DNA from 2 places in the Pseudochrobactrum albidum genome. Region 2 is predicted to be linked to the other one. Evidence: riboswitches for the same ligand, from Rfam matches in the RefSeq annotation. Region 2 holds a riboswitch; the other holds the start of a gene.
What was found. Region 2 has a riboswitch for FMN ahead of ACSTTO_RS12255 (6,7-dimethyl-8-ribityllumazine synthase). Riboswitches for the same ligand answer to the same signal wherever they lie in the genome.

Region 1: linked by a shared signal. The riboswitch ahead of ACSTTO_RS03190 (DMT family transporter) and the one ahead of ACSTTO_RS12255 (6,7-dimethyl-8-ribityllumazine synthase) in region 2 are both predicted to bind FMN.

What each region holds. Positions count from the first base shown of each region.
Region 1 covers NZ_JBPVTR010000018.1:53,092-63,957, reverse strand. The annotation lists gene ACSTTO_RS03215 (coniferyl aldehyde dehydrogenase) at 1-1,159, opposite strand, end outside; gene ACSTTO_RS03210 (lysoplasmalogenase) at 1,156-1,872, opposite strand; gene ACSTTO_RS03205 (TetR/AcrR family transcriptional regulator) at 1,986-2,681, opposite strand; gene ACSTTO_RS03200 (HlyD family secretion protein) at 2,955-4,235, shown strand; gene ACSTTO_RS03195 (DHA2 family efflux MFS transporter permease subunit) at 4,246-5,832, shown strand; gene ACSTTO_RS03190 (DMT family transporter) at 5,909-6,823, opposite strand; FMN riboswitch at 6,927-7,074, opposite strand; gene ACSTTO_RS03185 (amino acid ABC transporter permease) at 7,436-8,401, shown strand; gene ACSTTO_RS03180 (transporter substrate-binding domain-containing protein) at 8,468-9,295, shown strand; gene ACSTTO_RS03175 (NAD(P)/FAD-dependent oxidoreductase) at 9,395-10,711, shown strand; gene ACSTTO_RS03170 (Lrp/AsnC family transcriptional regulator) at 10,767-10,866, shown strand, end outside.
Region 2 covers NZ_JBPVTR010000024.1:257,357-268,222, reverse strand. The annotation lists gene ACSTTO_RS12305 (TldD/PmbA family protein) at 1-80, shown strand, start outside; gene ACSTTO_RS12300 (3'(2'),5'-bisphosphate nucleotidase CysQ) at 67-909, shown strand; gene ACSTTO_RS12295 (DUF4170 domain-containing protein) at 1,016-1,285, shown strand; gene ACSTTO_RS12290 (lysophospholipid acyltransferase family protein) at 1,303-2,082, shown strand; gene waaA (lipid IV(A) 3-deoxy-D-manno-octulosonic acid transferase) at 2,362-3,705, shown strand; gene lpxK (tetraacyldisaccharide 4'-kinase) at 3,711-4,769, shown strand; gene ACSTTO_RS12275 (DUF2093 domain-containing protein) at 4,867-5,103, opposite strand; gene mutL (DNA mismatch repair endonuclease MutL) at 5,144-7,069, opposite strand; gene ACSTTO_RS12265 (protein tyrosine phosphatase family protein) at 7,132-7,473, opposite strand; gene fdhD (formate dehydrogenase accessory sulfurtransferase FdhD) at 7,708-8,532, shown strand; gene ACSTTO_RS12255 (6,7-dimethyl-8-ribityllumazine synthase) at 8,573-9,043, opposite strand; FMN riboswitch at 9,131-9,284, opposite strand; gene ACSTTO_RS12250 (DHA2 family efflux MFS transporter permease subunit) at 10,083-10,866, shown strand, end outside.

The DNA of each region.
Region 1 (10,866 bases), on a different contig from region 2:
CGGTTTCTGTAAAATCCCGATCCTTGCAAAAGCAATAAAGTGCCAGCGGCCGGTCGCGGCTGGTAATAAAGTGAATTGCCTCTTCATAGGAAGTATATGTTTTTACCGGTAACAGCGGGCCAAAAATCTCTTCCTGCATGATGGCGCTGTCATCGGCCGGATTAATTATCAGCATTGGCGGAAGACTATGATTTTCCTGTGTGTCAGCCGCGTTGCGTTTTTCCCAGAGCGGCACAATCTGATGACTGCGGATAGCGGCATCATCTGCCAGACCTGTCAGGCGCTTATACTGTGCAGCATTGATGATTGCGGTATAATCTTTTTGTGCCTGCGGCTGCGCATAGCGTTGGCCGACCTGCTTTTTTGCCTCATTGATAAAGGGTTCCAGCATTGTTTGCGGCAGCAGCACATAATCCGGTGCAATGCAGGTTTGCCCGGCATTAAAGAATTTTCCGGTCAGAATGCGGGCGGTGGCACGGGCAAGATCGGCATCCTGTGCGATCAGGGCAGGGGATTTGCCGCCAAGTTCCAGCGTAACCGGCGTGAGGTTTTGCGCTGCCGCAGCCATAACCTTCCTGCCCACAGCCGATGAACCGGTAAAAAACAGATGATCAAAAGGCAATTGTGCAAAAGCTGCCGCAGTTTGTGCATCGCCTTGTGCGATATTGACGCGGTTTGCAGGGAAAATATCACCCAAAAGACGCGCCAGATAGGCATTGGTATGAGGTGTATGTTCCGATGGTTTGAGATAGACATGGTTGCCCGCAGCAAGTGCTGATACAAGTGGCGTGAGAGACAGGTTAACCGGATAGTTCCACGGTGACATAATGCCAACAACGCCAAGCGGAACACAGCGGATCTCAGCCCGTGCAGGCCAGAATTGCCAGCCTGCGCTGCGTCTTTGTGGTTTCAGCCATTTTTTGAGGCGACGCAGACAGAAATCGATTTCCTTCAGCACAATCATGGCCTCTGCCATCATGCTTTCATGTGTTGAGCGGTGGCCGAAATCGCGGGAAATTGCTGCCGTCATAGCAGGCAGGCTGGCTTTGAACGCTGTGCGCAGGCGCAACAGATCCTCACGCCGCTGGCGTTCATCGGGGCGGTTTTTCTGCCATGCCGCCTGCAAGGTTTCAAATGTGGTGCGCAACGGGTCTGTCATGCGGGTTTTCCTGTGACTGAACGGGCAAAGCACCATTGTGCGGCATAATAAGTGCCGAGCACGAATAGCGGATTAAGCGGAATGTCAAAGCGAAATCGCCCATAAGCAAGGATGGAATCACTGATCACAAACAGCACGCTGCCAAGGGCTGCAATTTGTGCAGCTTGCTGTTGCGCCTTGCCGGCTGCAGGCAGGCAAAAAGCGCGGTTAACAGCCAATGCCGCCATTAGCGCCAATGCGGCAGCATAAATGGCAACAGGCACGGCCATGCCTGTTGGCAAGGTATGCCAGAGACCGGCAAAAATCAGCAGGGCTATGAGTGCAAAACCGGTGAAAATAAGCGGTTTGACAGGAAGATGATCAGATAAAAGTGCATAAATATAAGCGCAATGGGTGAGGAGAAAGCAAATCAGACCGGCCAGGAAATAATCTTGCGGCAGCATTAAAAAGAAATCGCCGCCAATGGCAAAGGCAAGGCCGAGCGCAATGGCATTGCGGTAGCGTGCGGAAAAAGGTGCTGCCAATGAGAGTGTATAGTAAAGCAGCAAGGCTGTGGCTGCCGGTTTGGTAAGATAATGCAGCCAACGCCATTGCGGAGCGATGGTTGCACCAAGCAATGTACCTGCTATGGCACCTGCGGCAAGCAGGCCATAGATAAGGGTTATAATGCTGGCAGTCTGTCTGCTTTTGAGTGCAGGATTGCTGTCCGTCATCTTGCCGGCCTCCCTTGTATGAATGATGCAGCCGGATAAGAACCGCCGGATATTACCTGAACGTAAACTGCATCATATAAGAGTAGCGCAAATCTGTTTCTGTGCAACTGCAATCATTTGGCCGGCGCGGGCAGATTATGGGCTTTCTCCTCTGATAATCCGGGAGTATTTTTTGCGCCATAGGCTGCAAAAAACATATCAACCGCAGATTCCACATTATAACGGATCTGTTCCTCGTCCGGCATATCCTGCATAACAGCAAAAAGGCGCTGGCGGTAAATACTGGCAAGAAAAAGCTCCGCCAGCTGATGGGCGGCATGTTGTATATCCGGCACTTTGATAATGTCTTGTCTGTTCAGTTCTTCGATATAATTTTTCAGTACGGACAGGCCACGGCGCGGGCCGCGCTCATAAAAACGCACCCCCATTTCCGGCTTGCGTTCTGTAACACCAAGGATTGTGCGCTGGGCGCTGATGACGATATCGGATGTTACCAGGCGCACCAGTGCAATGCCATAGGCTATCAGGCTCTCGCGGCTGGTGAGTTTATCGCCGTGATTATTGCTGATCTCGGTAAACAGGATATTGCGATGCTGCTCGCAAAGGGCTTCAAAAAGATCGTCCTTGCTATCAAAATAGACATAGATTGTGCTTTTGGAAACTCCGGCTTCACGGGTAATGTCATTCATGCTGGCGGCATCAAAACCCATATGCAGGAAAACACGCTGTGCCCCGTCCAGAATTTGCTGACGTTTTACCGGATCCTGTCCTGCACTGCAGCGACTGGACAGCCTTTTGACACCGGTCATACTGGCTGGCTCCTTTCAATAAAATGTGAGCGGGAAATCCTGAACATTTGAACCGATCAGTAAGATTTTAATTGATATGCCGCGCCGCTTGCTCTATGTCAACATCGAACTGATCGGTTTGATATGTGGCAGATTGCGGGGGCAGTCACAACGGCAACCTGCATTATTTTATCTTTTTTATATCTGCCGGTTCCGGTTTTATGAATACCGCCCGCCGATTACCATATGACAAAATTTACTCGTCCTATGCCTGTTTTGTAGAGAAAGCCGCCCATGTCCGCTCTTAAACCCGCTGAACAGCTTAATCCGGATGAAACATCCGCAGAAGATGCACCGCGATTTGACCATGCAAAGACAGAGCATATTGTGGCGCCGGCTGCGTTTAAACGTGTGCCGCAGACCGGAGACGGTGCAAGATCTGACACTGCGCCTGATCACACAGATTATGCCGGGCAGAAAAAGCCTGATGCTGCGGTATCCCTGCCTGCCAAACCCTCCCGCAAGCGCAAAATTCTCGGCGGCCTTCTGGCGGTGATTGTGGCAGGTGCGGCATGGTATGGCTATGATTGGTGGACGACAGGGCGGTTTATGGTATCCACTGATGATGCCTATATACAGGGTGATATCATGACCATGTCGCCAAAGGTTACCGGCTATATTGAGGATGTCTTGGTAAGCGCCAACAGCAGGGTAAAAGCAGGGGATCCGGTGTTTCAGCTGGATCGCGGCGATTATGAGATTGCCTTGCGCGAAAAAGAGGCAGCACTTGCCACCCAGCAACAGACACTTGCACGCATCCGGGCGCAAATTCTTGCAGCTGAGGCAGCTTTAACACAGGCGCGTGCCTCACAGCAGGCCTCAGCGGCAGTGCTTGCCAATGCGCAGGCAAGCATGGAGCGCATAACCAAATTGCATAATACGCGCTTTGTCTCCAATTCGGATCTGGATAAGGCGGTAACGGCGCTGGCACAGGCCAGAGCTTCTGATGCCAATGCACAGGCACAGATTGAGGCAGCACAGGCCAATATTGCCGTTTTAAAAGCACAATATAGCGAGGCTGAGAGCCAGACGCGCAGCCTTGAACTGGCGCGGGATAAAGCGCAGCGCGATTTGTCTTTCACCACAATCCGCGCGCCGTTTGACGGGGTGATCGGCAATCTGACCGGCAAAAAGGGTGATCTGGTGAGCGCGGGGCAGCGTATTGCTGCGCTGGTGCCGGTTGACGCGCTTTATATTGATGCCAATTTCAAGGAAACACAGCTGAAACGGCTGCATGGCGGCGAGAAGGTTTATTTTACTGTTGATGCCCTTGATGGCGAGAAATTTGAGGGGCGGCTGGATTCCCTGTCACCGGCTTCGGGCTCTGTCTTCTCGCTGCTGCCGCCAGAAAATGCCACGGGCAATTTCACTAAGGTTGTGCAGCGGGTGCCGGTGCGCATTGCTATTCCCGCCGCTGCACTGGCAAGCGGCAAATTGCGCGCGGGTTTAAGTGTTGTTGTGGATGTGGATACGCGCACCGGCAGCAGTGGGCAGTCTGCGGCAGCAAAAGAATAGGGCTGCTGTCATGACAGCCTCAACCACCATAGCGGGCGCATCTGCAGGCGCCGGAAATGCAGACAGGATTGATCCGAAAAAAGCCATTGCTTTTCTGGCAATGGTTTTTGGCATGTTTATGGCTATTCTCGATATTCAGATTGTGTCTGCATCATTGGCTGAAATTCAGGCCGGGCTTGGGGCAAGCTCTGAAGAAATTTCCTGGGTTCAGACCTCATATCTTATTGCTGAAGTGGTGATGATCCCGCTCTCCGGTTTTCTCGGGCGGTTATTATCCACGCGTGTATTATTCATGGTTTCTGCTGCCGGTTTCACGCTTGCCAGCCTGCTATGCGCAACGGCGACCAATATTGAGCAGATGATCATTTACCGTGCGATACAGGGCTTTATCGGCGGGGGAATGATCCCGAGTGTTTTTGCAGCGGCTTATACGATTTTTCCGCCGTCAAAACGTTCGGTTGTCTCTCCCATTGTCGGGCTGGTGGCAACATTAGCCCCGACTGTCGGGCCGACAATCGGGGGGTATTTGTCGCACACATTTTCATGGCACTGGCTTTTTCTTGTCAATGTGGGGCCTGGTATTCTGGTGGCAATTGCCGCATGGAGCTTGATTGATTTTGACAAGGGTGACAAATCCCTGCTCGATAAATTCGACTGGTGGGGGCTTGCTGGCATGGCGGCTTTTCTCGGCTCTCTGGAATATGTGCTGGAGGAGGGGCCGCGCAATGACTGGTTTGAAGATCATCATATTGTCATGATGAGCCTTGTGCTGGCGGCGGGGGCGCTGGTATTTTTCTACAGGGTTTTTACGGCAGAAGAGCCGATTGTTGATTTGACCGCCTTTCGCGATGTTAATTTTACCCTCGGCTCCGGCTTTTCCTTTGTAATGGGGGTAGGGCTTTACGGGCTGACTTATCTCTATCCGCTCTATCTTGGCAGTATCCGCGGTTATGATGCGCTGATGATTGGCGAGGCGTTGTTTGTCAGCGGGCTTGCTATGTTTATGAGTGCGCCGCTGGCGGGTTTTCTTTCTGCACGCATGGATCCGCGCCTGATGATGATGATCGGCTTTATCGGTTTTGCTTCCGGTACTTATCTGATGACAGGGCTGACAGCGGACTGGGATTTTGATGAGTTGCTGTTGCCGCAGATTTTGCGCGGTTGTTCAATGATGCTGTGTATGGTGCCGATTAATAATCTGGCGCTTGGCACCCTGCCGCCGGCGCAGCTTAAAAATGCTTCCGGCCTGTTTAACCTGATGCGTAATCTTGGCGGGGCTATCGGCCTTGCGGTGATTAACACAATGCTGATGCGCCGCAGTGATTTGCATTATGCGCAATTGTCTGAACATTTGAACAAGGGTAACCGCGCCGCAGAGGAAATGCTGGCCGGTCTTGCGGCAAAATATAATGCGGCAGGGCTTGATGGCGCAAATATCGCGCTGGTTAAGCTCTCTGGCATGGTGCGCGGGCAGGCAGCGGTTATGTCTTTTATAGATGTGTTTATGATTTTGACGGCGATGTTTGGCGTGCTGGCACTTTTTGCCATGATGATGCGCAAACCCGGTGAAGTGCCGAAAGATGCCGCCGGGCACTGAACGGGCTGAAAATTCAGCAGGAAAGAAAATGGCGGGAAGACCCGCCGTTTTTATTTATGCTGCCCGCCATATTTATTTATGCTGTATGAGTTGATTTTCCGCTGTCTTGCCGCATCAGATAAAGCGATGCACCGACAATCAAAAAGGCGCCCGGCCAGAAATTAATGGCAGGCGTGGCGGCAAAAACGATCCAGCCGAGAATAACATTAAGCGGCAGTTTGAGATCATCAAAGGGTTGCAGATAGACTGCATCGGCTGCGGAATAAGCGCTGATCTGGCAATATTGTGCCAGAGCGGTGAGCATGCCGATAGTGAGCAGGACAGACCAAATTTCTGCTGCAGGCGCTGCGATTTGCGGTATGCCGATGCCTGAGGCAAGCCACAATGTGGCATTGATGGGGGTGAGCAGTACCAGCATATAGACAGAGATGCTGGCCGGTGTCTCAAAGCTGGTAAGATATTTGGTCATCACAGAATAGCCTGCCCAGAGCGCAGCAGCAAGAACCGGCAACAGGGAATAGAGCGTATAACTGTCTGACCACGGGGCGATGATGATCAGCGCGCCGATAAAGCCTGCAAGCGTGGTGAGCAGACGGGTTTGGGTAACGCGCTCATGCAGAAATAGTTTTGCACAAAGAATGACAAAAAATGGCGATGTCATGGAGAGTGCGATAACCTGCCAGATCGGCACATGTGCAAGGGCAAAAATCCATACTTGCACGCCGGCTGCAGCCAGTGCCACGCGGATAATATGCAGCCCGAGATGATTGGTGCGCAAAGCCCTGGCGCCCTCACGGATCAGCAAGGGCAGGGTTAGCACAAGTGCAATGACATATTGCCAGAAAGCGATGATGACTGAGGGGATATTGGTGCGGCTGCCCGCCCATTGGGTGGCGATATTCACGCCGGCATAGGCGGCGCAGGCGGCCAGCATATAGGCCGCGCCGCGAATGCGCGGGTTAAGATGAGATGCAGAGGCAATTTGGCTCAACGGTGCTCTTCCTTTGTGTAAGCCTGTTACCCCAGGGTTTGGGAAATGCTACGGGAAGAAACCGCATGATGCAGACGGTAAAGCGCCGGCACATTGCTGTCAGCCCCGTTCTCTCTCATCCGGACTATGACCGTCGGCTTCGGAATTACACCGAATCTGCTGACCCTGAAACAGGATATTCAGGCGCTCGCGGGCTTCAGGCTTTGCCTGTTACCGCCGGTGGGGAATTTCACCCCGCCCTGAGAACTGGAATTCATGAAACTGAATTTATTTGTGCGGGCAATTTATGCCGGCGGTTTATTAAAATCAAGAGACGATGCAGACAAAACATTCCTGATAAGGCTGCGCATAAATATATGAAATCAATGATTGAAGCGCAGAATCCCCTTACACATAAAGACGGCTCAGCAGCCGTGTTTTTGCATATTTTCTCCTTGCAAAATAACTTTTTTCAGAAATTTCCGTACATTTAGCCAGTTAAATATAGTTCTTGAAATGCATTAAGCCGGTTATTTCAGTGAATATGACTGCTTTTCTTGTCATTTCCGTCAGATGTTCGGGTAGAAGCCTGTTGTTTTTTGGCGGAGAGATAAGGGGAGGGAGCAGATCAGCATGTATTACGATAAAGTTCAAAAAAACAAGATTACGCAGCAGCCGTGGTTTCTGGGTGTTTTTGCCCTGATCAGCTTTGCCGTTATCCTTTGGAGTAACTGGAAAATAGCAGCTGGCGCTGATGCGGCGGCCACAGGTGTTGCCGGCCTGCTGCAAATGACAGGCGGCGTTATAGCGGTTGCAGCCGTCACTTCGCTGGTTCTCACGCTGATACTCAATATGGTTGGCCGTTTGCCGTTACGTGCGCAAACCATTGTTGTCTGGTTTGGCTTGTTGCTTGCGGCCTTGTATTTCTTTGCCAGTTTTCAACTGTCTTACAGCTTTATCCTCTCAAAACTGCCGTTTCTGGTAACGCAAGGTGTGTTTACCACGGTTTATATTTCCGCAATTTCCATTGCGATTGCCTTTGTGCTGGCAATTATCGGTGCGATTGCCAAATTGTCACAAAACGGTTTTGCGGTAGCTATCGCGTCCTTTTACACGTCGTTTTTTCGCGGCGTTCCGCTCCTGATCCAGATCTATCTTATCTATCTCGGCATTCCGCAGCTTGGCTATGTGATTGATGCCGTGCCTGCCGGTGTGATGGCGCTTTCGCTTTGCTATGGCGCTTATATGACCGAGATTTTCCGCGGCGGTATTATGTCTATTCCGCGTGGCCAGTGGGAGGCTGCGCGTGCACTTGGCCTGCGTCCGGTTACCACAATGCGCAAGGTTATTATGCCGCAGGCTATGAAACTGATTATACCGCCGACAGGCAACCAGTTTATCGCCATGCTGAAAGATTCATCCCTTGTCTCGGTTATTGGTGTTTGGGAACTGATGTTTTTGGCGCGCACGCAGGGGCGTGAGGAATTCCGTCATCTGGAAATGCTGATTACCGCGGCGCTGCTGTATTGGGCTTTGTCGATCATTCTGGAACGTTGCCAGGCTGTGCTGGAACAGCGCATGAAACGGCAGGAACGCTGAACAATACCGAATATTCGTCTAGTCAATCTGGGAAGGCCAGCCCTTCTGGCCAAGGAGGAAAACATAATGAAAAATATAGTAATATCTGTTTTTGCTGCCGCTTTGACACTGGGAATTGCGCTTCCTGCTCAGGCAGGGGCAACACTCGACCGTGTGAATGAGAAAAAGGAGCTGGTTGTGGCAACGGCTGCCAATTGGGCGCCGCAATCATTTATGAAAGATGACAAGCTGGTTGGCTTTGATATTGATGTTGCCACTGAAGTAGCAAGGCGCCTTGGCGCGGCTGCCCGTTTTGTAACGCCGGAATGGGGGGTTATCACCGCCGGTCACTGGAATGGCCGTTGGGATATTTCCGTCGGCTCCATGACTCCGACAAGCGGCCGTGCGCGCGTTCTCGATTTTCCGGCTGTTTATTATTACACGCCTTATGTTTTTACCGTTCATAAGGATTCCAAAGCTGAAAAGCGTGCTGATCTGAACGGCAAGGTTATTGGCGTTGAGGGTGGCACAACAACAGAAGACTATATTAACGGCACATTGAAAATTGATGCTGTGGGTGTGCCTGAATTTAAATATGATGTGAAGCCGGGCGATATTAAAACCTATGGCGATAGTGTTGGCCCGCTTGATGACCTGCGCCTTGGTGATGGCACGCGCCTTGATGCAAGCGTATCGGCAATGCCGACTGTGGAGAATGCAATCAAGCGTGGCTATCCTATCCGTGCACTTGCAGATGAACCTGCATTTTATGAGCCGCTTGCCGCAGCGGTTGACAAGGGCGATCCTGAATTTACTGCCAAGATCAAAGAGATTTTTGAAGAGATGAAGGCTGACGGCACACTGTCTGAATTGTCAGTGAAATGGTACGGTGTGGATTACACCAAGCTGAAATAACCATCTTATTCAACCTGCCGGTTCCTGAAGTTGCCCCCGTCTTCAGGAGCCGTGCCTTGCCATATGGTTTTTGTATTTTCTGTTAGAAGCAGTTCTATTATGAGTTCATATCCAGCGACCTATTACAGCGCCACACGGGTGGCATCTTCTTCGTCTTTTGGTTCATTACAGCAAAATGTGCAGGCCGATATTTGTATTATTGGCGGTGGTCTTGCCGGTCTGACAACGGCGTGGGAGCTGCTCAAACGCAATAAGTCTGTGGTTGTGCTTGAGAAAAACAAGGTTGGCTGGGGGGCATCAGGCCGCAATGGCGGCTTTTGCCTTAATGGCTGGTCTGAAGGTTTAAGCGCGATTGAAAGGCGCTCCGGCCTTGATGATGCTAAAAAATTGTTTGCCCTTTCTGTTGAAGGGGTTGAAATTGTGCGTGAGAATATTGAGCAGAACAACCTGCCGGATTGCAATATTGTCAAAGGCAAGCTGAGTGTGGTGCGCTATGAGGCGGGAGAGCAATTGCAACGCTACCGGGATCGCATGGCGCAGCATTTTAATTATGAATATGAATATCTGGATAGGGCGGCCATTCGTGAAAAGCTGAATACGCCGGTTTATAAACAGGCTTTGCGCGATAATATCGGCTTTCATTTTCATCCGCTTAATTATGCACTCGGACTGGCTGATCTGATACGCGCAAAGGGCGGGCAGATTTTTGAAGATAGCGCCATGCAATCTTTCAGCCCTGTGCGGCAGGCGGGTGCAACGCATCGTTACACTGTAAAAACGGCTGCCGGTGCTGTGCAATGTGATGATGTGGTGTTGTGTTGCGGCGGCTATGGCGGCGCTGAATTTGGCAGGTTGCGGAGCTCCTTCCTGCCGATTGCCACTTATGTTGTGCTCACTGAAAGGCTTGGCAGTCGTTTGCAGGATTTTATCCGCACAACGGATGCTGTTGGCGATGACCGGCGCTCTTCCGATTATTATCGTGTGGTTGAGGGGGATCGTATTTTGTGGGGCGGGCGTATCACCACAAAAAATGAGCAGAATGAGGCGCGTCTTTCAGCTATTTTGCGCAAGGATATGGGTGATGTTTTTGCAGGCCTTAAAGATGTGAAAATTGAAAAGGCCTGGTCTGGTTTGATGGGCTATTCCCGCCATAAAATGCCGCATGTGGCGCAGATCGGGCATGGTTTGTGGGCATGCAGCTCCTTTGGCGGGCACGGCATGAATACAACTGCCATTGGCGGTCGTGTGGTGGCTGAAGCCCTGAGCGGCGAGAGCGACCGTATTCGTTTGTTCAAACCCTATGGGCTGACATGGAATGGCGGTATTTTCGGCCCTGTTGCGGCAGAAACAGTTTATCGTTATCTGCGCCTGATGGATTACTTTCAGGAAGGGCGCTATAAGGGCGCGCACCGGTAAGATAACGGCAAATTTTCAGAGCCTGTGCGGCAACGCTAAAAGCGGGATGACAGCCATGCAAATGACTGAGAAGGACAAGCAATTACTGGCCTTGATGCAAAAGAATGCACGGGAATCCGTGGCATCGCTGGCGCGTCAGCTTGGTGTTTCCCGCA
Region 2 (10,866 bases):
CGGCCAATGATCTGGATCGCTCCTACAGTACTGCCGCGCCAACATTGGTAATAGAAGGGATGACGCTTGCCGGCCTGTGAAGAAAAATTGCCGTTCCGTCAGTGTGATGCTGAGGATTTGCGGCTTATTCAGCAGGCCGCAGCCGAGGCCGGAAAAATTGCCCTGCAATATTTCGGACAGGATCCCGAGGTCTGGCTTAAAAACGGCCAGTCGCCGGTGAGTGAGGCTGATCTGGCGGTGGATCGCTTTTTGCGGGCATTTCTGCTTAAGGCGCGCCCTGATTATGGCTGGATTTCAGAAGAAACCGCAACAGATGAGCAGCGCACCGGCTTGCCGCGCGCTTTTGTTGTTGATCCGATTGACGGCACCCGTGCCTTTCTTGCCGGCGATGACCGCTGGTGTGTGAGCATTGCGGTGATTGATCAGGGTAAACCGCGATGCGGTGTTCTGGATGTGCCGGCGCGTGGCCAGGTGCTGAGTGCGGCGGCAGGTGAGGGCGCTTTTCAGAATGGTAAGCCAATTGCCGCCCGCCTGCCGCCGGCAGGCAAGCCCTATCCGGTGGCCATGTCACGCGCAGGCTTTGATCAATTGCCGCACGGGTTTCGCAGTAAAGTATCTTTTTCGCCCTATGTCCCCTCGCTTGCTTATCGTATAGCCATGGTGGGGCGCAGCGATCTGGCCGGAACTTTTGTGCGCGCCGGTGCGCATGATTGGGATCTGGCAGCGGCTGATCTTGTGCTTTCTGAAGCAGGCGGGCATTTGCTCACACTGGATGGGAAGGCTTTGCGCTACGGGCAAATGCAAGGGCAGAATGTGGCCAATCCCTTCAGCCATGATGTGTTGATTGCTGCGGCGGCAGGTTTTGCGGAAGAAATGTTAGCTGTTGTGAGGTCGCTTATGTTGCGCTAAAGAAGGCGCAAAGAAAATCAGGCTGCAAGGTCAGCCTGTGGCAGCTTGCCCCGGCGCAACAAAATGTTCCGGCTCAGTATAATTTTTAAGTGACAGGATCAGAACAATGACCGCATCTGGTGAAAATAAACAATTGCTGCATCTCGTATTTGGCGGTGAGCTGAAAGCGTTGAACTCGATGGAGTTCCGCGATCTGGACAAGCTGGATATTGTTGGCGTTTTTCCTAATTATGAAACCGCAAAGGCTGCCTGGAAATCCAAGGCACAGCAAACGGTGGATAATGCCCATATGCGTTATTTCATTGTGCATATGCATCGCCTGCTTGATCCTGCCGGCACTGCCGCTGAAGCGGCTCGTTCTGCCGATAAGGCCTGAGGGACAGTGCTCTGACCGTGGCGGATAATAAGCGGATCGGAAAAACCGGATATCTGAAGCGCCTCTGGCAGCGTATTCGCCGGCCATTGGCGCGTTCAGAATTGCTCAAAACGGTTTTGGTGCAGGTAATGTCGGCTTATCTTAGGCTGGTATACCGCACCAACAGGCAATTGCCGGGCTTTTCAGAGGCTTTTGCATTACAAAAAACGCAGGCACCTTTTATAGCAACTTTCTGGCATGGGCAGCATTTGATGGGCTCCTTCATGCGGGAAAAATCGGTGTCGCTCATTGCTATGTTCTCGCGCAGTGCCGATGCGGAGCTGAATGCCCGTGTGGCTGAAAAGCTGGGTCTGCACACAGTGCGCGGTTCAGGCGGCCGTGCAGAGAGCAATAATAGCGGTAAAGGCGGTGCCCGTGCACTCTTAACCCTCAAGCGCGCTCTTGATCAGGGAATGAGTGCTGCAATTATTGCAGATATTGCCCATAGTCCTGTGCGTGAGGCCGGGCAGGGGATTATTTTGCTTGCCAAATTATCCGGCCGCCCGATCCTGCCGGTGGCCTATGCATTTTCACGGTTCAAAATTCTGGAACGCAGTTGGGATCAAACCACGATACCACTGCCTTTTGGCCGCTCGGCGGTTGTTATAGGCAAGCCTGTTTTGGTGCCGGAAGGTGCGGATGAAACGATGCTGGAACAAAAACGGCAGGAATTGACAACCGAACTGAATGAAGCAACTTTCAAGGCTTATCAGCAATTGGGGCTGGCAGCGCCGCCTTCACGCAAAAGGGCGGCATAATCAGGCAAATGATGTGAAAAATATATTAAAGCATTTATGCCGCCAAAGGGATCGCAGCTTTTAAAAAACAAAATAAGTTGTGATCGTATTCATTCTTTAACTTGTTTAATGACTGTTTGATTGGTTTATTCGTGTATAAGGCGAGAGGTCGTTTTGACTGCCTGTATTACATATTATCAACAGGTTGCTGGCATTGCAGTTTATCTGTGCGCATTGCGGAGGCAGGGCATTTGCCCTGCGGATTTATCCGGCAATGTGTGAACCGGCATGGAGATAAGAATGAGCGAAAAGTGGGCCCGCACTGTTCTTACGCTTTATAAGGCTGCCGGTTGTGCGGCCTATCCGCTGATCGGGCCTTATATCGGCTATCGTATTTACCGCGGCAAGGAAGAGCGCAACCGCCGCTGCGAGCGTTATGGCCGCAGCGATATTGCCCGTCCTGATGGCCCTTTGATCTGGATGCATGCGGCAAGCGTGGGAGAATTTACAGCCATTTTGCCGCTGATTGAGCATTTTCTTGCGCTGGATATCCATATTCTTCTCACCACAGGCACCCGCACATCTGCGGCATTGGTGGCAGAGCGGCTTGGCAGCCGGGTTATTCATCAATATGTGCCGCTGGATCTCTTGCCGGCTCTGCGCCGCTTTCTCGACCATTGGCAGCCGGATGTGGCCATTAAATGTGAATCTGAAATCTGGCCGATGACTATAATGGAGCTTGGCAAACGCCATATTCCGCAAATTCTGATCAATGGCCGCATGTCTGATCGCTCTTATGCACGATGGAAAAAACGCAGCGCGGTTGCAGAAGCCCTGTTTGAAAATTTTGCTCATGTGGTTGCGCAATCCGATGCTGATGGAGAGCGGTTCCGCCAGCTTGGGGCGCGGCCGGTAACAATCTCCGGCAATTTAAAAGTGGATACGGAAGCGCCGCCTGTTCAGCCGCAGGAACTGGCATTTTTGCAAGGGTTGATTGGCAAGCGAAAGGTCTGGGCTGCCATCTCCACCCATGAGGGAGAGGAGGAGATCGCGGCAAATGTGCATAATATGCTCAAAACGCGCCATCCTGACCTGCTCACAATGATTGTGCCGCGCCATCCGGAGCGGGCAGAATCTATCCGCATGATGATTGAGGCAAAAGGCCTGTCTGTTGCACAACGCAGCCTTGGTGAGGAAATTACGCCGCAAACAGCGGTTTATCTTGGTGATACAATTGGCGAAATGGGGCTTTATCTGCGTCTGTCACAAATAGCTTTTGTGGGCAAATCCCTCACAGGGCAAGGCGGGCAGAACCCGCTGGAGCCGGCCATGCTTGGCACGGCGGTTTTATCGGGGCGCAATGTGCAGAATTTCCGTGAATCCTATCAGCGGCTTATCAAGAATGGCGGCGCCAAGCTTGTAAGTGATCATAATATGCTGGCCGGTGCAGTTAATTTTCTGTTCAACAATCCGGACAGGCTGAAAACCATGACTGAGGCAGGCAAGCGCACTGTCGGGGATATGCGCGGGGCTCTGGAGCGCACAGTTGCAGCACTTGAGCCTTTTATTTCGCCGCTGGTGGTCAAGTCACGCCTGTCGGGCAGTGCCTGCGATTTTTCTGCGGCGCATAATCCGCCGGAGTAACAGGCATGGCGGGTCGCAAATCATCATCACTTTCATCTTTCTGGTGGCATAAGCCGGATTGGCGGGCATTTTTATTATCGCCTCTGGCAGCTTTATATGATCATGTAGCCTCCCGCAGGATAATGCAGGCATCACCACCGCACATTGCCCTGCCGGTTTTATGTATCGGCAATTTTACTGTGGGCGGCGCGGGCAAAACGCCAACATGCATTGCCTTTGCACAGGCCGCCAAAGCCGAAGGGTTGGTGCCGGGCATTGTTTCGCGCGGTTATGGCGGCAGTTTCAAAGATGTGCATCTGGTGGATGCCGGGGCAGATAATGCTGCTTTGACGGGGGATGAACCTTTGTTGCTGGCACATTATGCCAAAGTTGCTGTTTCGCCGGATCGGTATAAAGCGGCACAGCTTTTGCAGCAGCAGGGCTGTGACTTCATCATTATGGATGATGGTTTTCAAAGTGCCCGTTTGTTCTATGATTATGCATTGGTGGTGGTGGATGCGGTGCGCGGCATCGGTAATGGCAGGGTTATTCCGGCAGGGCCCTTGCGCGCCGCACTGGCAACGCAGTTTCAAAAGGCATCTGCATTATTGCGCATCACGCCGGATCATCAGCAGGGCGCAGATGCATCTGAAAATGTGATCCGCATGGCTGCACGCGCCAATAAGCCGTTTTTTGATGCAAAATTGGTCTCGGTGGCCAGACAGCCGGTTAAGGATAAAAAATTTCTTTGTTTTGCCGGTATCGGCAATCCGCAAAAATTTTATGCCAGTGTGGCAGAACTTGGCGGCGAGGTGGTTGAAAGCCGCTCATTCGGGGATCATTATCAATATAAGCCGCAGGATATAGGCAAATTGCTGGCCGATGCCCGCGCCGCCGGTTTGCAGCTTGCAACAACCGCCAAGGATTTTGTGCGATTGCGCGCTTTGCGCCCGGCCATTGAGGGGAACTGGCTGTCAGAGATTGCTGTGTTTGATGTCAGGCTGGATTTTGGCCGCGAAAAAATATTGCAGCGCATTATCCGCACCACAAGGCAGAATTATCTTGACCGCAGCCTTGAATTTTAGAAAACGCCTCATGCAATCAGCTGCAACAGAACATTTGCGGCTGATTTTGACTGCAGTTTTTTTAAAATCGGTTCAGGCATTTTATAATCAGGCGCTATCAGGCCTTGCTGCGCCGGCGCAGATCGGGATTGGCTTCCACTTCCCGTTGATAGGAGATCAGGCCGTTTACATAAGCCTCCTGACGGGCAACACTCCAATAGCGCAGATCATCAAGATCAATCTTCTCGCCGGTTACAGCACATAGCACATAGGAGCCGGCTTCAAGAACCTGATAATCGCCGTCAAGATAGCGCAGTCTGGCCTCACCACCGCGTTGGCTTGCAAACATATTCATTGTTCTCTCCTGTTATAATCCTGATATTACGAGCCGTTCTTTACCTGCGTCCGAACAGGCGTTCAATATCGTGCAGTTTTAATTCTATATAGGTGGGGCGCCCGTGATTGCAGGTGCCGGAGCCGGGGGTTGCCTCCATCTGGCGCAGGAGGGCGTTCATTTCCTCGCCTTTAAGGCGGCGGCCGGAGCGCACCGAGCCGTGGCAGGCCATTGTTGCAGCCACATGATTGAGCATATTTTTCAGGCCGTTGGCGGTATCATGTTCGGCAATCTCATCGGCCAGATCACGGATCAGTTGCTGCACATTCATTTCACCAAGCATGGCCGGTGTTTCACGTACAGCCACGGCACCGGGGCCAAAACGTTCAATACTAAGGCCAAAACGTTCCAGTGTCGGCGCATGGCAAATCATGCGCTCGGCATCTTCTTCCGGCAAATCCACAATCTCAGGAATCAGCAGCAATTGCGCTGCCATCGGCCTGGATTCCAGCGCGCTTTTCAGCGCCTCATAAACCAGCCTCTCATGGGCGGCATGCTGATCAACAATCACCAGACTGTCTTCCGTCTGCGCCACAATATAGTTGGCATGGATCTGCGCCCGCGCAGCGCCCAGCGGGTTGCGCAGCATCTCGGCCGGCGCTTCTGTTTCTGCCGCGCGGCTGTCGGCGCTGGGCGTGGCAAACTGGGCAATTGTTGCCTGTGCCCCCTCGCCAAAACCGGCGGGGTGAAACGCTGCCGCAGACTGCTCATCCGGATAGAGCGGGCGCTGTGCCGGATGCGCTGTTTGTGGCGACCATTCCTGCCGCGGTGCCGGCGGATGGGCGGCGGATTGCCAGTGGCGGGGTGATGCTGTGAAATTGCCGGATGATTGCGGCGCGGATTCAGAATTGAGATTTTCAAAGCCCTGTGCCTGAAAAGCCTTGAGCATGGCTTGCGCGCCGCTTGTGGCAGGGCGGATGCCGGATTGCGCAAGGGCATGGCGGATGGTGCCGACAATGAGGCCGCGCACAAGCCCCGGATCGCGGAAGCGCACATCGGCCTTGGCCGGATGCACATTAACATCCACATGTGCCGGATCAAGCTGGAGAAACAACACGCCAACGGGGTGTCTGTCACGGGCTATCACATCGGAATAGGCACCGCGCAGCGCGCCAAAAATTTGCTTGTCGCGCACAGGGCGACCGTTAATATAGGCAAACTGGTGCATGGAATTGGCACGGTTAAAAGACGGAATGGCGGTAAATCCGGTCAGGCGCACGCCTTCACGCACACTGTCGAGCGCCAGCGCATTTTCAGAAAAATCATTGCCAAGCACCTGTGCAATGCGATCCAGCATGGCTGCTTCATCCACAGTTTCCCCCGCATTGCAGGTGGCGGGCAGTTCCAGCGGGTTGCGGTCGGTGCCGGCAAGAGAAAAGCGGATATAGGGAAAAGAAATGGCAATGCGTTTTACCACTTCTGTTATGGCTGTTGCTTCAGCGCGGTCGGTTTTCATAAATTTCAGCCGCGCTGGTGTGGCAAAAAACAGGTCGCTCACCTCCGCAATCGTTCCGCGATTGATTGCCACAGGGCGCGGGCCTTCCAGATGCCCGCCCCTGACCACCACCTCATAGCCGGAATCAGCCCCGGCCGTGCGTGATTTGATGCAAAGCCGCGCAACCGAGCCGATAGATGGCAGCGCCTCACCGCGAAAACCCAGTGCACGTATATCATGCACATCATCGGTGAGTTTGGATGTGCAATGGCGTGAAACCGCCAGGCGCAGCTCATCAGCAGGGATGCCGCTGCCATTATCCGTCACGCGGATCAGGCTTTTGCCGCCGCCTGCCGTTACAATTTCAATACGTGTTGCACCGGCATCAATTGCATTTTCCACCAGTTCCTTAACCACGCTGGCAGGGCGCTCAATCACTTCGCCGGCGGCAATCTGGTTGATAATGGTTTCGCTCAGGAGCTTGATAGACATGCAATGATCCGGTGAATCTAAAATCTGTACAGGCGGCGGGAGCCCTTATCGGTCTGGTTGTTTCAGCCCTGTTTCAGCTGTTGCACAATGCCGTAGAGATTGGTGCAGCGCGCACCCGAGCGGCAATAGGCAAGAACCGGCGCCGGTGCTTCTGCCAATGCGGCACTCATATCATCAATATTGGCCTGTGTGATTTGCCCGCCTGCCACGGGAATGAAATAAACCCTGAGGCCGGCATTTTCTGCCGCCTGTGCAACCGATGCATAGTCCGGCTGGTCGTCCGCTTCATGATCCGGACGATTACAGATCAGGGTTTTGTAGCCCTGCGCGGCAATTGCAGCGATATCTTGCGGTGCCAGCTGGCCGGTAACGGCAAAATTTTCATTAAGCGGGCGAATTTCCATCGGGCGAACCTCATTTATGAATTACTGTTTCAGGATATAGTATCGCGGCAGTCTTGCCACCCTAAAAGCGCAGATTGCCTGTTGAAATTACGCGGACAGGCAAGCATGCGTAATTTTTTCCTGCATTTATAGTGCTGGCATAAATTTTCAATCACAGCCTATAATTATGCCAAAGCGGGGAGGAAAGGGAAGCTGATGGAAAAAACCTGCAATATTGAGCAGGCAGATGCCGGTATGCCGTCTGCCATTGTTGAGGTTCATAATATTATCCGCCGCAATGCTGTTTTAAAACCATCTTTCAGGCAGGTGCCGGAGGAAGTGCCGGTTGCTTTTTCCTATGGCGGCACCACGCATGCGGTGATGATGGCCAGTCCGGCCGATATTGAGGATTTTGCCGCAGGTTTCAGCCTTTGCGAGGGTATTATTACCGAGGCGGCAGAGATTGAAACCATGGATATCCGGCATTTTGACGCCGGTATTGATGTGCAAATGCAATTATCTGATCAGAAACGGGATGCGCTAACTGCCCGCAGGCGGCATATGGCCGGGCCGGTGGGTTGCGGATTATGCGGCATTGAATCAATCACACAAGCCGTGCGGGAATTTCCGCCTGTTGCGCAAAGTGATTTTAGCCTGCATGCAGAACAGATTGTGCATGCGGCAGATTTGATGTGGGATTTGCAGGTCATGCACAGGGCAACCGGTGCGGTTCATGCCGCCGGCTTTTATCAGACCTGTCAGGACAGAGGGGAAATATTGGCAGTGCGCGAGGATGTGGGGCGCCATAATGCGCTTGATAAGCTGGCCGGATTTATGTTGCGCAAGGCAGGTAAGGCAGAATATGCAGATCCGGCGCGCGGTGCGGTGATAGTGACCAGTCGCGTTTCGCTGGAAATGGTGCAGAAAACTGCGGCAATCCGCGCGCCGGTGATTCTTGCCATTTCAGCGCCAACAGCCTTGGCGATCCGTACCGCCGAGGCATTGAATATTACATTGGTGGCACTGGTGCGCGGCGCGGAATTTGATGTTTATACCCATCCGCACCGCATTGCAGAATAATCAGGCGGTTCCGATTTAATCAGGAACCGCTCCGGACTGCTTAGTCCTCGATTTTGCTGTAGGTTTCAAAAATCTGCACGGTGGCCTGTGCAGCCTCACGGCCTTTAACGCTGAAATGCGCATGGAAGAAATCATGATGCTCTTTGCTGTCATGGTAATGATGCGGGGTCAGCACCACGCTTAAAACCGGCACATCGGATTCCATCTGCGCCTGCATCAATCCCTTAATCACGGCATCCGATACAAAATCATGCCGGTAAATACCGCCATCCACCACAAAACCGGCTGCCACAATGGCAGCATATTTGCCGGTATCGGCAAGGGTGCGGGCAAGAAGCGGTGCTTCAAAAACGCCGGGCACATCAAAAACATCAACCACAATACTGTTATTGGTGAGTTTTGCGAGTTCTGTAATATAGGATTTGCGGGCTTCATCCACGATATCCTCATGCCAGCGGGCCTGAATGAAAGCAACTTTTGGAGAGGATGGGTTGGTCAAGCTCTGGTTCATAGTTTCATCTCTTGATACTAGAATCAGGGCGCAAATTCACGCTGTCAGCAGCCCGCTTGTTAAAAATGCGCGCTGTTTATGTCGTGTCTTTGCTCTCTTTCATCCGGACTATACCGTCGGCTCCGGCATCGCACCGGATCTGCTGTCTCCGTTTTTCTGAAAGAAAGCGGACGCTCGCGGGCTCAAAGAGTTGCCTCTTCATACCGCCGGTGGGGAATCGCACCCCGCCCCGAGAACAACATTGCGCATGATTGCGCAGCCCCTCATACATTTTATAAAGAGATGTGTCGAGTTATAAAGAGACAGCATTGAGAACATTTGCAGGCGCAGGCCATGCGCATCTTTTCGCGGGCAGACAGGCTGAAACTGTAATCATGACAAAACCGGCGCGGCAATTGCGCGCTATATCCTGCACTGCATATTATGAATAATGCATATTATGAATAACAACAAGCCTGCCGGAAATAATCCGGCAGGCTTATGAAACCTCATTTGCAAGTAAAATTTCGTGCTTTTCAAACCCGCCTGATGCAGGTTGTGCCGGATTGCACATTGCGTTATGGCAGAAAATCCAGCCCGATCACGCTTAAGGCAATAGCCGTGTTCAGCGAAATGATCATCATAGTATAAAGTATTGCGCTTTTGGTGATCTCTGTCATCTCACACCTCTACGCATCGCCCCTTACCGATGCTCTGCTTGTTACCAACTACTCACCAAATGTAACAGCCTGTTACCGGCGGCGCAACCCGAAAGCGAAATTTTCTGCATTTCTTCCGCTGAGATGGTCGGATGAGCCCTGAGAACCGGCCTTTTATGATATGATTACAGCAACCTTGGTTTGCAGGGATGCTATCACAATCCATTGTTTTTTAAGCCGAAATTATAGAAATATTTCACATTATATATTGCCCCTGTAAAATTTTATGATCACATATATGTGCGGCAAAAAATGCAGGTGTTTGCATCATGGGCATGTCATTTCACAGAGCGGGCTTGTATATCCGTCAGTAAAGATCGCAAATATTCAGGGTTTGTATTGTGAATCGCATTATTCCGCTGGTTTTGGCTGTGGCTCTGTTTATGGAGCAGATGGATTCCAATGTCATTTCGACATCGCTGGCAGCCATTGCCGTGGATATCGGCACCAGTCCGGTTGCCCTGAAACTGGCGCTCACATCCTATCTCGTTTCCTTGGCTGTGTTTATTCCCGTCAGTGGCTGGATGGCAGACCGTTACGGTGCGCGCAATGTATTTCGTGCAGCAATTGCGGTTTTTGTTATCGGTTCTGTCGCCTGCGCGGCCGCAAGCTCATTGCTGAGTTTTGTCGTGGCGCGCTTTTTGCAAGGTATAGGCGGTGCAATGATGACACCGGTAGGGCGGCTGGTGCTGTTACGCTCCACACCACGCAATCAGCTGATTAATGCCATGGCGTGGCTTGCAATACCAAGTATGGTGGGACCGCTGGTCGGGCCGCCGGTTGGCGGCTTCATCACCACTTATTTCAGCTGGCACTGGATATTTCTCATCAATGTTCCGATTGGTGTGGCGGGTATATGGTTTGCCACAAAATATCTGCCGGTGCTGGATGCCGCCGCGCCGCGCAAGCTGGATGTCAAAGGTTTCATCCTGTCCGGCCTTGCCATGTCCTGTGTGGTATTTGGCCTCTCGGTTGTAAGCCTGCCGGCGCTGCCGCCTGTTGTCGGCATTGCTACGCTCTGCACCGGCCTGATCTGTACGGGGCTTTATATCCGCCATGCAAAACGGGTTGAAAATCCGCTTCTGGATTTATCCCTGTTTGAAAATGATGTTTTTCGTATTGCCG